3 regions of the Parabacteroides sp. KHUB-02 genome follow, and region 3 is predicted to be linked to each of the others. Evidence: riboswitches for the same ligand, from Rfam matches in the RefSeq annotation. Region 3 holds a riboswitch; each other region holds the start of a gene.
The links. Region 3 has a riboswitch for thiamine pyrophosphate ahead of ACYIA1_RS04080 (sulfide-dependent adenosine diphosphate thiazole synthase). Riboswitches for the same ligand answer to the same signal wherever they lie in the genome.

Region 1 (4,240 bases), 590 kb from region 3:
CCTCGATTTGCTGGTTCTCACGAATCGCCACGTACTCCATTTCCGGAGTGATAATACGCTTCTTCGCATAATACATCTGGGTGATATTCTTACCCTCTTTAGCCCGGAAAGGCAAGTATCGCTTGGGAAAACGCAGGGAATTCAGACTCGCGTCCGCCAATCGCTCACGGCCATAAGCGGAAGTCAATTCCGGCAATTGAACCACATCTTTACGCTTACCGTACCACTCCTCACGTATACGAGGAAGTCCTTTAGCGATATCAATCGATATCTTGGGATCGGAATACGGGCCGCTCGTATCGTAAACGATTACCGGATTGTTCTTCTTGAAGATTCGCTCTCCATGCTCATCCAAAGTTACCGTGTCCAACAATTTAATCTTACGCATACCAACCTTGATCTTATTGATCTCGCCCGGGACATAAATCTTTTCCGAGGACGGATAGGAAATACGCATATTCTTTTTAGTAGCCATATGTATTTAGTTTAGTACTTATTGATTTCCTCTATAAACCGGCGGGTTTCCTCCACGGGATCGGGGGCATTGATAATCGCGCCCGAAACAGCGATTCCGGTTATACCCGTCTCCATCAAAGGGCCTACGTCTTCCAGCGTAATACCACCTATCGCGAAGATAGGAATATCAATGCCAGCCTCCTTGCATTGAGCGATAATTTTACGATAACCTTCCAGACCTAAGATGGGACTCAAATTCTTCTTGGTACCCGTAAAGCGATACGGCCCTAGTCCGATATACGAGGCGCCTCGTTCTACGGCCAGCCGGATATCCTCGAACGTGTTAGCCGTAGCCCCGATATAGAAGATGGCATTGGAATCCAACTTGTCTTTCAGTACTTCCCAAGCGATATCCAAGGGCATATCATTCTTACCCAGATGACAAGCCGTAGCGCCACATGTCACGGCAGCCTCCAGATCATCGTTTACGCAGAAATCCACGATTCGCTCACATTCTTCCGCGCAGATAGTGGCACATGTACGTACGGTATCCTCATAAATCCCATCCTTCATGCGCAACTGTATCCATGAGCACCCTCCTTGGATTGCCATGCGTACCTCGTCGCATTCCGTATATTTAGGCGTACGATGCGTTATAAACATCAAGCGATTGTTTCCACCAAAAGGGGGGCGTAATCCGGTTGTTCTCCGACCGACTCTTCCATTCTCATCATATCCGAAATAATAATTTAAGGCCATACTTGTAATCGTTTGAATTGTTTTATGAGTTGATCCGCGACTAGAAGGGAGGGATCGTTTCCCCAAAGGGCTCCGAGAACGGCGACACCGCCGAAGGGGATATCTTTTAATTTCGTTATTGTCTGCGGGCAGATTCCTCCCAAGGCAATCACCTTATCATCGATGATGCCCTTCGCGTTTCGCAATCCATCTAAGGGGAATCCGCTACCATATCCTTCTTTGGATATACTCTGAAAGATCGGGCTAAGGAATACATAGTCGCATACCGGTTTATACTCGATAATCTCTTCCAGACTATGGCAAGAACGACTTATACTGCCTTTATATAAAGGTGGAGCTTCCGGGTTCCTCTTGTTCAAATGGACTCCTCCTAAAGCCCTTTCTTCTGCCAAGGTAAACCAATCATGAAGAACGATCCTGTCGTAATAGGCCGGAGAGATGTTATCCAATAAGCCCTCCAATTCATCACGTTTACAATCCGGTTTACGTAGATGTAAACGAGACATTCCTTCCGCAAATAGAAGTTCGATCAAAGAAGCTTCATCCGCAAAAAAATAAGGTGTAGTAATTACGACCAGCTTATTCATGATTCCATCGGATTTTATGAAGGGCAGAGGGTGAGAAGAAGTGGTTTACAGGTCCGTGCCCTTTTCCCATGCATACATTTGCCCCGTGAACGAGCGCGTTATTCATATATTCCTTGGCTAATCGTACGGCTTCCACCAATGAATGGCCGAGTGCCATATAAGCGGCGATGGCGGACGATAGCGTACAGCCCGTTCCATGGGTATTGAAGGTCTCCACTGTTGGCGAGACCAGACAAATCGGATTATTCTCATTGATAAATAACCGATCCACCGTTTCTACTCCGGGAATATGCCCCCCCTTGATCAATAGAGCGTTACATCCTTTTTCCTGCAATTTCCGGGCGGCAAGTAAGATATCCGCCTCGTTATTGATTTTTATACCGGAAAGATATTCCGTCTCGGGAATATTCGGAGTAAGCAGTGTCGCTTTAGGGAACAACTCATCCATGATGGTTCGGATGGCGTCATCCTCCAATAATTTACTTCCGCTCGTGGATATCATCACTGGATCTAAAATGATAGAAGTCTGTTGGAAGGAAGGTAAAGTTTCAGATACGACCTTTACGGCATCCTTGTTATGTAGCATCCCTATTTTTACGGCATCTACGATGAAATCCTCAAGAATAGCTTCGATTTGTCCTCTCAAAATCTCGGGAGAGATCGCTTGGATCCCTCGCACTCCCTGTGTGTTTTGAGCGGTTATAGCCGTTATCGCCGAGGCTCCAAAAACCCCCAGCGAGGAAAAAGTCTTAATATCCGCTTGTATTCCGGCACCACCGCCACTATCAGAGCCCGCGATCGTTAAAGCTACCGGATAACGGTACGTTTCATTTTTATCCATCTAACATTCGTTTTTCTTACGGCGGCATTACCCGCATCAAGTAGTAAGGGTATGATCTCAGCCCATATAGTATGGCACCCCTTCGACGACGCAAACTTAGTGAAAAAAATCGATATTAAGATATTTCCGGCTTTTAAACGATAATTTTAACGCAAGGTTATACTTCCATAAATCGTAGACGGGAGCCTTCTGGTTTTAGAAGGCTTCCGTCATATTCATATAAACCGCCATCCCTTTTTGGTTCGGGTCTTTGCCTACGTCTAGGCGGAAGTTCTTGCCGGGTTGCATTTGGATACGTAAGCCTACGCCGTAGTTGAACTTCCATTTATTCCAGTCTACGATAGGAGCGTTTCCGATCGTACCCGTGCCGACCCAGCCAACAAAACCACACTTCGCCCAGAAATTACCGCTCTTATATTTCTCCACGCTGCCGAACATATGACGATACTCCAGAATCCCATACGCCATGGTCTTGTCACGGTACTTGCCCCAATAGTATCCGCGAAGATCGAAAGGAGAGCCAAACGAAGGAAGCTCCGTAAAAGGAACGTTTCCCACACCGATTTGTGTCTTGGCGATCCATGCCAAGGTGCTACGAGGACGAAATACTTGCTGGAATTGGCGGTATTCTAACTCGAACATCTCATAATTATATGCACCGCCTAAATACTTTCCATACACTTTAGCGATCGCGCTTAGTAACATACCGGAACTTGGGGTCGCCACGTCATTTCGTGTATCGTATTGAATCAAGCCGCCGACACCGATATTGACATAATCTCGTTTGAACTTATTGAAATAAGGATCTTCGGCCATCACCGGGTTGATATCATCTGATTTGCTGAAATTAATATCAAAAAGAGGACCCGTATATAAATGAGGCCTAACTTCCCATACGAAACGGGGATATAGTTGGAAAGAACTCTTATGGAATTTCGTTGTCGAGTCGCTCTTCTCGATTTGCTCGATCGTCTCATAGCCTTTCCCGAAATAATGCGAAGGTTCGTTCCGATAACCGTAACTGATATAAATACGGAAGCGATTCTCGTTGAAGAATAAGGTACCGGCACCGGCAAAAACGAACGTCCCGTTTAAGGTAATGTTAAATCCCGCAGGGATAAACGATCGTTGGGATATCGTATCATTCTTGTTTAAGCGAAAGCTAGCCAAAACCGCGCCACCTACGCCAAAGGAGGCTTCCGGCGTGTAAGACGGTCCGCCAAGGATAGACCACCAGATCCTTTTGTTGGCCCGTATGGAGTCTTTATGTAATTGTTTATGATAACGTTGTATTTGCTTTTCGGTCATAGGCTTACCATCCAGCATCAGCACTTCTTTCGGAATCGTGTCATTGGAAATGCCTTGCGCCTTTACGGAAAAGGCGAATAGAAGGCAGGCCATATAAATTAAAAGATATCTAAACATTATTTTAATCAATATTTAGAGGGCAAAAGTACGAAATCCTCCTAATATGTATTCTTAAAGAATCCCTAATAAAAAAGAATAAACAGCTAAAAAGAAATGCTATTACAGTCTGGGGGGTGTAGAGACGTAGCGTGCGCGCTGCGTCTCTACAGCTAAGATTGGTACAAGACCT
Region 2 (4,240 bases), 3.5 Mb from region 3:
TTAGCCGGGCTTAAAGCACGCTGGATAAACAAAGAGAGATTTGAGGTGTAATTAATCACATCAATGTTCTCGTTTCTCAACTCGCGAACGATTCCGTGGATACGAGAGCCTTTCATACCTACGCAAGCACCCACCGGGTCAATACGGTCATCGTATGACTCGACAGCCACTTTGGCACGCTCTCCCGGGATACGGGCGATCGCCTTGATCGTAATCAAGCCGTCATTAATCTCCGGAACCTCCAACTCGAACAACCGCTGCAAGAAGACCTTATCCGTACGGGAAAGAAGGATCTTCGGGTTGTTATTATAGTTATCCACACGTTGAACGATCGCACGTACGGTCTCTCCCTTACGATAGAAATCGGTCGGGATTTGCTCGGATTTCGGCAGTAGCAACTCATTACCATCGTCATCCAGCAACAGGATTTCTTTCTTCCACACCTGATAAACCTCAGCGGCGATGATGTGGCCGATTTTATCCTTATACTTAGCGTACAAGCTGTCTTTCTGCAATTCAAGTATCTTTGAAGCCAAAGTCTGGCGCAAGTTTAAGATCGCACGACGTCCGAAGTCCGCGAAATGCACCTCGTCGGTCACTTCCTCGCCCACCTCACAGTCGGCGTCGATTTTACGGGCCTCCGTCAACGTAAGCTGCAAGTTCTCATCCTCCAATTCATCATCAGCCACAACCGTACGGTTTCTCCAGATCTCGAAATCACCTTTCTCAGGATTGATAATCACGTCATAGTTCTCATCCGTGCCAAACATCTTGGCGATCACGTTGCGGAACGAATCTTCCAAAACGCTAATCATCGTATCTTTATCGATATTCTTCAACTCCTTGAACTCCGCAAGGGTGTCAATCATACTGATTGTTTCCTCTTTCTTGGCCATAATCTTACTTGAATCTTATTAAGTATTTTGTATATTTTATTTCATCAAATGTATACGACTCATCCTCTATCACGGTTACCTTCCGCTTAGCGCCCTCCGGTTTCACCTTCTTCTCGACAGAGACAACCACACCGTTCTCGTCGGCAGATTTCAACACACCTGTCAGCTTCGAGCCGTTTTTCAACAGCATCTCCACCTCGTTTCCGATGTTCTTGACGTATTGGCGAAGTACCTTAAAAGGAGAAGTAATGCCGGCGGAGCCAACCTCCAGCTCATAATCCTCGACGTCACGATCCAGATGCTCCTCCAAATACCGGCTCAACTCAGCGCAATCATCAATGCTTACCGCTTCATCGTTATCAATTTCAACGACTATCAGGTTCCCCGGTTTAATCACTACGTCTACTAAATAATTGCTTGAAGAGGCTAGTTTTTCCTCTACTAATTGGCTTACCACTTTCTTTTCTATCATACACATATCTGTTAAGAACAAAAGAAGGGGACTACCCGCCCCCTCCTCAACTTCACTTAATCGCCCGCAAATATACAAAAAATCAATGAGTTCTCAAAATATCCTCATCTTTTTGCAGAAAAAATTAATACGACACAAACCGGATTACGATCGATAGTAATCAGAATTAATATCTATAGAAATCCGATTTACTATTGATAGTAATATTTATTAACATTTTTATGCCTATCTTTGCTGCCGAATACGAAGGGGTGCTCGCGGAATCCTTCACGAAAGGAGCGGGCTGAGATCATACCCATAGAACCTGTACAGGTAATGCTGTCGTAGGGATTCATGCTTCTCCGATCCTTTCTATTCATCTATTTAGTTTTAAAGCAAAAAGATGAAAAGATGAAAAATGTATTGGTTATCTTGGCCGGCTCCTTGCTGGCTACAACCGCCAAGGCACAAATGCCCAGTCCGGTCGACTCCTTGAAAATCTCAAAAGACGTATCTTTAGATGAAGTGGTTATTACCGCTACCAAAGTCGGGAAAGAGACCCCGGTAGCTTATAGCGACATCTCCAAACAAGAACTAAGCAGCCGGAACAACGGGCAAGGTATCCCATTCCTTATCTCCCAATCCCCGTCTGTTATCATGACCTCGGATGCCGGAACGGGTATCGGTTACTCCGGTTTTCGTATCCGGGGTACAGACGCGAACCGTATCAATATCACGATCAATGGCGTACCGGTTAATGACTCCGAGTCTCATACCGTATTCTGGGCTAATATGGCCGATATAGCTTCCTCGGTAGAATCGATCCAGATCCAACGAGGTGCCGGAACCTCTACGAACGGAGCCGCGGCTTTTGGCGCTACGGTCGCCATGCAGACCGAGAAACCGTCCTTAAAGCCTTACGGCGAATATTCCGTATCAGCAGGTTCTTTCAGTACGCTGAAGCATACGGTAAAAGGCGGCACCGGATTACTTTACGATCATTTCGCTTTTGATGCCCGCTACTCCAATATCCGTAGCGACGGCTTTATCGATCGTGCCTCCGCCCGTATGAGCTCTTACTATGCCTCCGCCGCTTTCTATGCCGATAATACATTGATTAAATTCCAAGCCTTCGGGAACAGCGAGAAGACCTATCAAGCATGGAACGGCGTTCCGTCTTATTTACTTGACACAGATCGTAGCTATAATCCATGCGGAGAATATGAGGAAGATGGAGTGAAGAAGTTTTATAACAACCAGACGGATAATTATTGGCAACACAACTACCATTTAATGGCCAGCCAGCGTATCGGAGATTTCTGGAATATGAACCTGACCCTTCATTACACCGACGGAAATGGATATTACGAGGATTATAAATCGAAAGCCAAATTCAGCAGTTATAAGCTACCGGAATATATCGATCCGGAGGGTAATACCGTAAAAAAGACCGACCTCGTGCGCCGTAAATGGCTCGACAATTATTTCTATGGGGCCGTTTATAGCGCGAACTATCAACGTGACAATACCCGCCTTACGCTGGGAACCGCCGTCAACAACTATGTAGGCGATCATTTTGGCCGGGTAATGTGGACCAAAAGCGCAAACGTCTTGCCACAACCGGATTACGAATATTATCGCAATACCGGTAAGAAATTAGACTACAACGCATACGCTAAATTGACTCAACGTCTTTCCCCTCTTTTCACCGGCTATCTGGACTTACAATACCGTGGGATCCATTACACCATTAAGGGAAACGATGACAAAGCCGGGGAAGGACTGGACATTCGTAAGAACTGGAACTTCTTCAACCCGAAAGCCGGAATAAACTTCCATAACAATGGCCATAACGCCTTCGTCTCTTTCTCCGTCGCTAACCGGGAACCGAACCGTGACAATTTCACGGAGGCAGGCCCCGAGGAACGTCCTACCCACGAGACCTTATATGATTACGAGGCCGGTTATAGTTTTGGTAACGACCGTTTCCGGGTTGGAGCCAATCTCTATTTCATGGATTACAACAACCAATTGATCCTGACCGGCAAGATCAGCGAGATCGGCGAGGCACTCACTTCCAATATAAAGGATAGCTACCGAATGGGCATCGAGCTTACCGGAGGTGTACAAATCACCTCTTGGCTGAATTGGAACGCGAACGTAACCCTCAGCCAAAATAAAATCAAGCATTTCGTGGAATACGTGGATAACTGGGATACCGGAGGACAAGAGATCAATGATCTAGGCACAACGAATATAGCTTTCTCACCCAATCTAATAGCGAACAGCATGTTTGATTTCGTTTACAAAGGGTTTATCGCGAGTTTCAACTCACAAATAGTAGGCCGCCAATACATAGACAATTCAAGCAGCAAGGATCGTTCCATCGATCCCTACTTTATCAATAGCCTACGTATCGGTTACGCCTTCCAGCCTAAGTTCATGAAAGAAATAACCCTAGACGTGACTATCAACAACCTCTTCAACGAGAAGTACGAGACCAACGCATGGGTATACTCGTATATCGAAAACGGCACACGTAAAAAGGATGACGGTTATTTCACCCAAGCCGGCACGAACGCCATGGCCAGGATCACCTTCAAATTCTAACTTAATTTTCAATTATCAATTATCAATTACTAAAATGGTTTGGCTAGAATACTTCGGAGTAATAACTGGTCTGCTCTATCTCTTTCTAGAGATTAAACAACATAAGGCCATGTGGGTGGTGGGATTCCTCACCTCCCTCGTGTATGTCTTTGTCTTCCTGTCCGCTAAGATTTATGCGGACATGGGATTGCAAACCTATTACGTAGGAATCAGCATATACGGTTTCTATCAATGGACCCGGAAGAAACATGAGATACACACGGAAAACGACAGTCTTCCCTCC
Region 3 (4,240 bases):
ATCGTTATCTGGTTATGAAGCAATCTCAAAGGATTTATGATCGTGAGAAAGGAATGTTGCCTGTAACGGTGATTGAGAAAGATATTTCAAACCGAATGGCTTCAACCATTCGCCATAACAGGGCTCGAGGGATGCACAACTTGGAACTTATGACGGAGATTGTTACGGAGTTGGTCAAATCTGGGATGTCTGATAAGTGGATCATGCGTAATATTGGAATGGATAAAAATGAGTTACTTCGGTTCAAGCAGATTTCGGGATTAGCTGAATTATTCCGGGATAAAGAATTCGGTTGGTCTGATGACTGGTCGGAAGAAGATTAAGCTTTTTACATTTCTCAATATGTTGAGGAGCAATTTGTTTGTTCGCCGATATATCGAGTATATAATGTTCTTTCCCTTCCAACTCAGAGTCTGTCCAAAGCTCGATAACCGAATTGCCTTTTGCCCGTAACCCTCCCATAATGGCGCTTTGCCCGAATCGTTCTCTCAATATGTCTTGCAACTCAAACAAGCAGGGAGCCTGTTTGGGCAAATTGGTTTTCACTACGGTTTGCGGAGTGATTGTAAAATTCTTCGCATCCGTTACTTGTCCCCAAGAACATACCACCACTAACAGCAGCGACAATATGATATTGATTTTTCTGACGGTAAAGCACATAACTTCTTTTATTTAAGATATTGTATCAAGGCATCGCATTGTTCCATATATCCTTGCAGCGTATCTGCCATTTGCGGCATTTCAGGAAGCAGTTCACCACATATCCGTTTGATGCCGGGTAGTTCCATCAATCCGGGAAATCCTTTTCGCATCCATTCTTTCTTAGAGGGATAATCGTCCGGAAGATTAGTGTATAGCATTTGGTAGTAGCTGATGGATAATGCGATTTGTTGTATCTGTTTTGTCTCTCCTTCGGGGTATTGTTCCAGTTTGTTGATAGCTTCCGTAAACAGGGATCGCTGCATTTCGATGGTAGCCGGATAATCACCCAACAATACAAGTGTCTGTAACAAATAAATACGGCAAGTAGCAAGTTCCTGCTCAGTTAACGGCAGTCCGCTCAGGTACTCAAGCCCCTCTTTGACCTCAAGGAGAGAGAGCAGGCGTTCCGGTGGCAACGTGCCCGGTTCTTGTGCCTTCAGCCATTGGTGGCAAGCGAAACTGACCACGCAACGGTGGAGCAGGCGTGACGGATCATTTTCATCTCCTGTAAGGGAGGCATAACGGTCGGCTTCCGCAAAATCATGCTTTTCTATAAGCTTGTACATTATGCGTTTACAAAATTCTGGAAATAGAGATTCCTGTTTCTCTTTCCACTGGTTGTACGGGGTCTCCCAACCGGCAAGGAAAGACATTTCCTCTTCTTCAAAATCGAAATCCATCTCTTTCCCATAGGCTCCTGCCACTTCAAACGCTTCGGGAACTGCCAGCAGCCGGAGCAACGCTTGGATTCTTTCCGGTTCGGGTGCATTGTCATCGTCCAAACCTTCCACTACGCAAAGTAGCGGAAAGAACGCATACCAATGTCCCAGCGTATCGGCTCCTCTTTTATCCCCTTCGGCAAGTGCCTTAGAAGCTAAGGGAACAATTTGTTCCGCCAATTCCAAAGGGGCTAGTAGCCGAAGTTCCGCCTTTGCCGATACAGGAAGAACACCCATCTCAAGCAGCTTTTTCCATAACGCAGTCCCTGCGGTGACACAACACTTTCCGGAACAACCGTCCACATAAGTACCATCTTTCAAGAAACCGCCCTCTATGGCAAGCCGCCTCGCCTCGCTACGCTCCGGCTCAGGCAATTGCTCCGGAGGCAAAAGAGAGAGATAACCGAGTTGTTCCAGTTCATCACGAACCCGTAATACCGTGTACCCGCAGTCCAGTTGATTCTGGATTTGGTAAAGACTATAACAAATACTTTGTGCCAAAGGTGGAACAGGAGAGGCGGTCGCTGTTGTTATCACGGAATATTCCACCAAACTTTCTATAGCATGCATTGACATAATTGCAGTGATTTATAAGGATTAATATGAGTCCTATTGGTTGATAAATTGAAAACCAGAGATAGAAACTATAAGTTTGAATTACCTAATTACAAGATTTACAGATTTAATACCACTACGTTTATCGTAAGCAAAGTTACAGATATTTATTATTTGACCGATGATTTTTGCAAAGAATTTGCATTGCAACAAGGAAAAGACTAACATACCGTGATAATTATACTGATAACCTATGGTTTTATATGAATGTTATTGGCTATTGTACCCGATGAAATTGCTGGCAAATCTTCAAGGCATCTTATACATTATCCATCCGAATGACGGAAAAATTGAGGGGAAACATAGAAGTGGAACCTGAAGGTGTACAGTTATACTAATTTTTTGTACATTTGCTCCCGACTTTTCACATAGGGGTGCCCGAGTCATACGGGCTGAGATTATACCCATCGAACCTGATCCGGGTAATGCCGGCGAAGGGAAAATAAGGTAGAACTAGGAAATAAAGGGGGCGTTACCTCTATGTGCTCCCTGATGTTTAAACTTTAATTAGTTATTAAGATGGAACAGATTGTTTCAAGTGGAATCATTGACTCTTACTTCGAGAAGTTGAAGAGCAACTTGTCTGTGGATGTAGCGATCGTGGGAGGGGGACCTTCCGGTATCGTAGCCGCTTATTTCTTGGCGAAAGCCGGTAAGAAGGTGGCGTTGTTTGATCGTAAGCTGGCTCCCGGTGGAGGTATGTGGGGCGGCGCTATGATGTTCAACGATATCGTGGTGCAGGAAGAGGCTATGCCGATCATCAAGGAATTGGGCGTAAGCTATAAGGAAGGTGCTAACGGCACGTATATCATGGATTCGGTACATACCACTTCCGCTTTGATTTATCAGGCGACGAAGGCGGGCGCTACGATCTTTAACTGCTATTCGGTAGAGGACGTGGTGTTTCATAACGATGCCGTAGCCGGTGTGGTAGTGAACTGGGCTCCGGTAATCCGTGAGGGGATGCACGTGGATCCGTTGACGATCATGGCAAAGGCTGTCTTGGAAGGTACGGGGCATGATTGCGAGATTGCCCGTGTGGTAGCCCGTAAGAATGATATCCAATTGAATACACCGACCGGAGGCGTGATCGGCGAGCGTTCCTTGAATGTGGAGCTGGGTGAGCAGACGACGGTGGAGAACACGAAGGAGATCTACCCGGGATTATTCGTTTCCGGTATGGCCGCTAACGGCGTAAGCGGTAGCTTCCGTATGGGACCGATCTTTGGCGGCATGCTGATGAGCGGCAAGAAGGCTGCTGAGTTGATCTGCGAAAAACTTGGGAATTGAAAATTGAGAATTGAGAATTGAAAATTATTGATTGTTGTATCTTTAATTTTCAATTCTCAATTCCCAACGGTTTTTCCTTGTCTCAAGAATAAGAATCCCGTTATGATCAACGCCGTGGATAATCCCGTATAGAATACAGAAATGAAAGAATTCGGCAGTAAATGGAGCGCACGGATCGTGATCCCGAAAGCGATCATGAAGATCATGATAATCCAACCTTTCACGTCGAAGAAAGAGAACGGGCAATGTTTCCCGTTTTTCCGGGAGATCCGTTCGGAATGTTTATAGAAAAGCCGTTTAAAGACCAAATTGAAGAAAAGTAAGAAAACGATGGTCGCTTCCCCGATCTTGAATAACCAATAATGGGTATCGTTTAACCATGTGACGATACCGATGCGTAAGATATTGATACCGGCGAAAATCCATACGCAACCGGCGGTATATAATAATACCTTTTTATTTACTCCAAACTTCATCTATCTTTTTATTTACCGCAAACTTACAACATTCATGTAAAAAACGGAAAAATATCCTTATCTTTGTGCCATGCGTGAGAAAATGAAACAGAGGGTTGTACAATACGTGGTGCTGATGGCCGGCATCTTGGCATTGCTTTCTGTGGTTATCCCTCACCATCATCACCGGGACGGGATGCCTTGTTATCAATCCTTGACCGCGGAGCAAGCGCATGGCGATAAAAGCACTGATACGCATGATTGCGGTTGCGACGGGCATAACTTGGCCTATTTCAGTACGCATATTTCTCATTTTATGGATGGAGATGTGGATATACATCTGATGCCGTTACTCGTCTTATTTGATTACATTTATCCACCTGAACCGGCGTTTTGCGGACAGCTCCTTGATCACGAGAACGCCCCCTACATTGAGTCGCTGCACGACACTTGGATAGT

Region 1: another riboswitch for thiamine pyrophosphate. It lies ahead of thiD (bifunctional hydroxymethylpyrimidine kinase/phosphomethylpyrimidine kinase); the one in region 3 lies ahead of ACYIA1_RS04080 (sulfide-dependent adenosine diphosphate thiazole synthase).
Region 2: another riboswitch for thiamine pyrophosphate. It lies ahead of ACYIA1_RS18865 (TonB-dependent receptor); the one in region 3 lies ahead of ACYIA1_RS04080 (sulfide-dependent adenosine diphosphate thiazole synthase).

The regions. Positions count from the first base shown of each region.
Region 1 covers NZ_JBWQEV010000001.1:1,531,637-1,535,876, forward strand. Annotated here, with positions in the region: gene thiC (phosphomethylpyrimidine synthase ThiC) at 1-475, opposite strand, end outside; gene ACYIA1_RS06650 (thiamine phosphate synthase) at 487-1,215, opposite strand; gene ACYIA1_RS06655 (thiamine phosphate synthase) at 1,206-1,802, opposite strand; gene thiD (bifunctional hydroxymethylpyrimidine kinase/phosphomethylpyrimidine kinase) at 1,795-2,643, opposite strand; TPP riboswitch at 2,638-2,735, opposite strand; gene ACYIA1_RS06665 (BamA/TamA family outer membrane protein) at 2,839-4,068, opposite strand; gene cbiD (cobalt-precorrin-5B (C(1))-methyltransferase CbiD) at 4,221-4,240, opposite strand, start outside.
Region 2 covers NZ_JBWQEV010000001.1:4,485,520-4,489,759, reverse strand. Annotated here, with positions in the region: gene nusA (transcription termination factor NusA) at 1-896, opposite strand, end outside; gene rimP (ribosome assembly cofactor RimP) at 901-1,368, opposite strand; TPP riboswitch at 1,606-1,716, shown strand; gene ACYIA1_RS18865 (TonB-dependent receptor) at 1,759-3,957, shown strand; gene pnuC (nicotinamide riboside transporter PnuC) at 3,992-4,240, shown strand, end outside.
Region 3 covers NZ_JBWQEV010000001.1:937,934-942,173, forward strand. Annotated here, with positions in the region: gene ACYIA1_RS04070 (IbrB-like domain-containing protein) at 1-323, shown strand, start outside; gene ACYIA1_RS04075 (hypothetical protein) at 669-1,997, opposite strand; TPP riboswitch at 2,397-2,493, shown strand; gene ACYIA1_RS04080 (sulfide-dependent adenosine diphosphate thiazole synthase) at 2,556-3,326, shown strand; gene ACYIA1_RS04085 (hypothetical protein) at 3,383-3,802, opposite strand; gene ACYIA1_RS04090 (DUF6769 family protein) at 3,873-4,240, shown strand, end outside.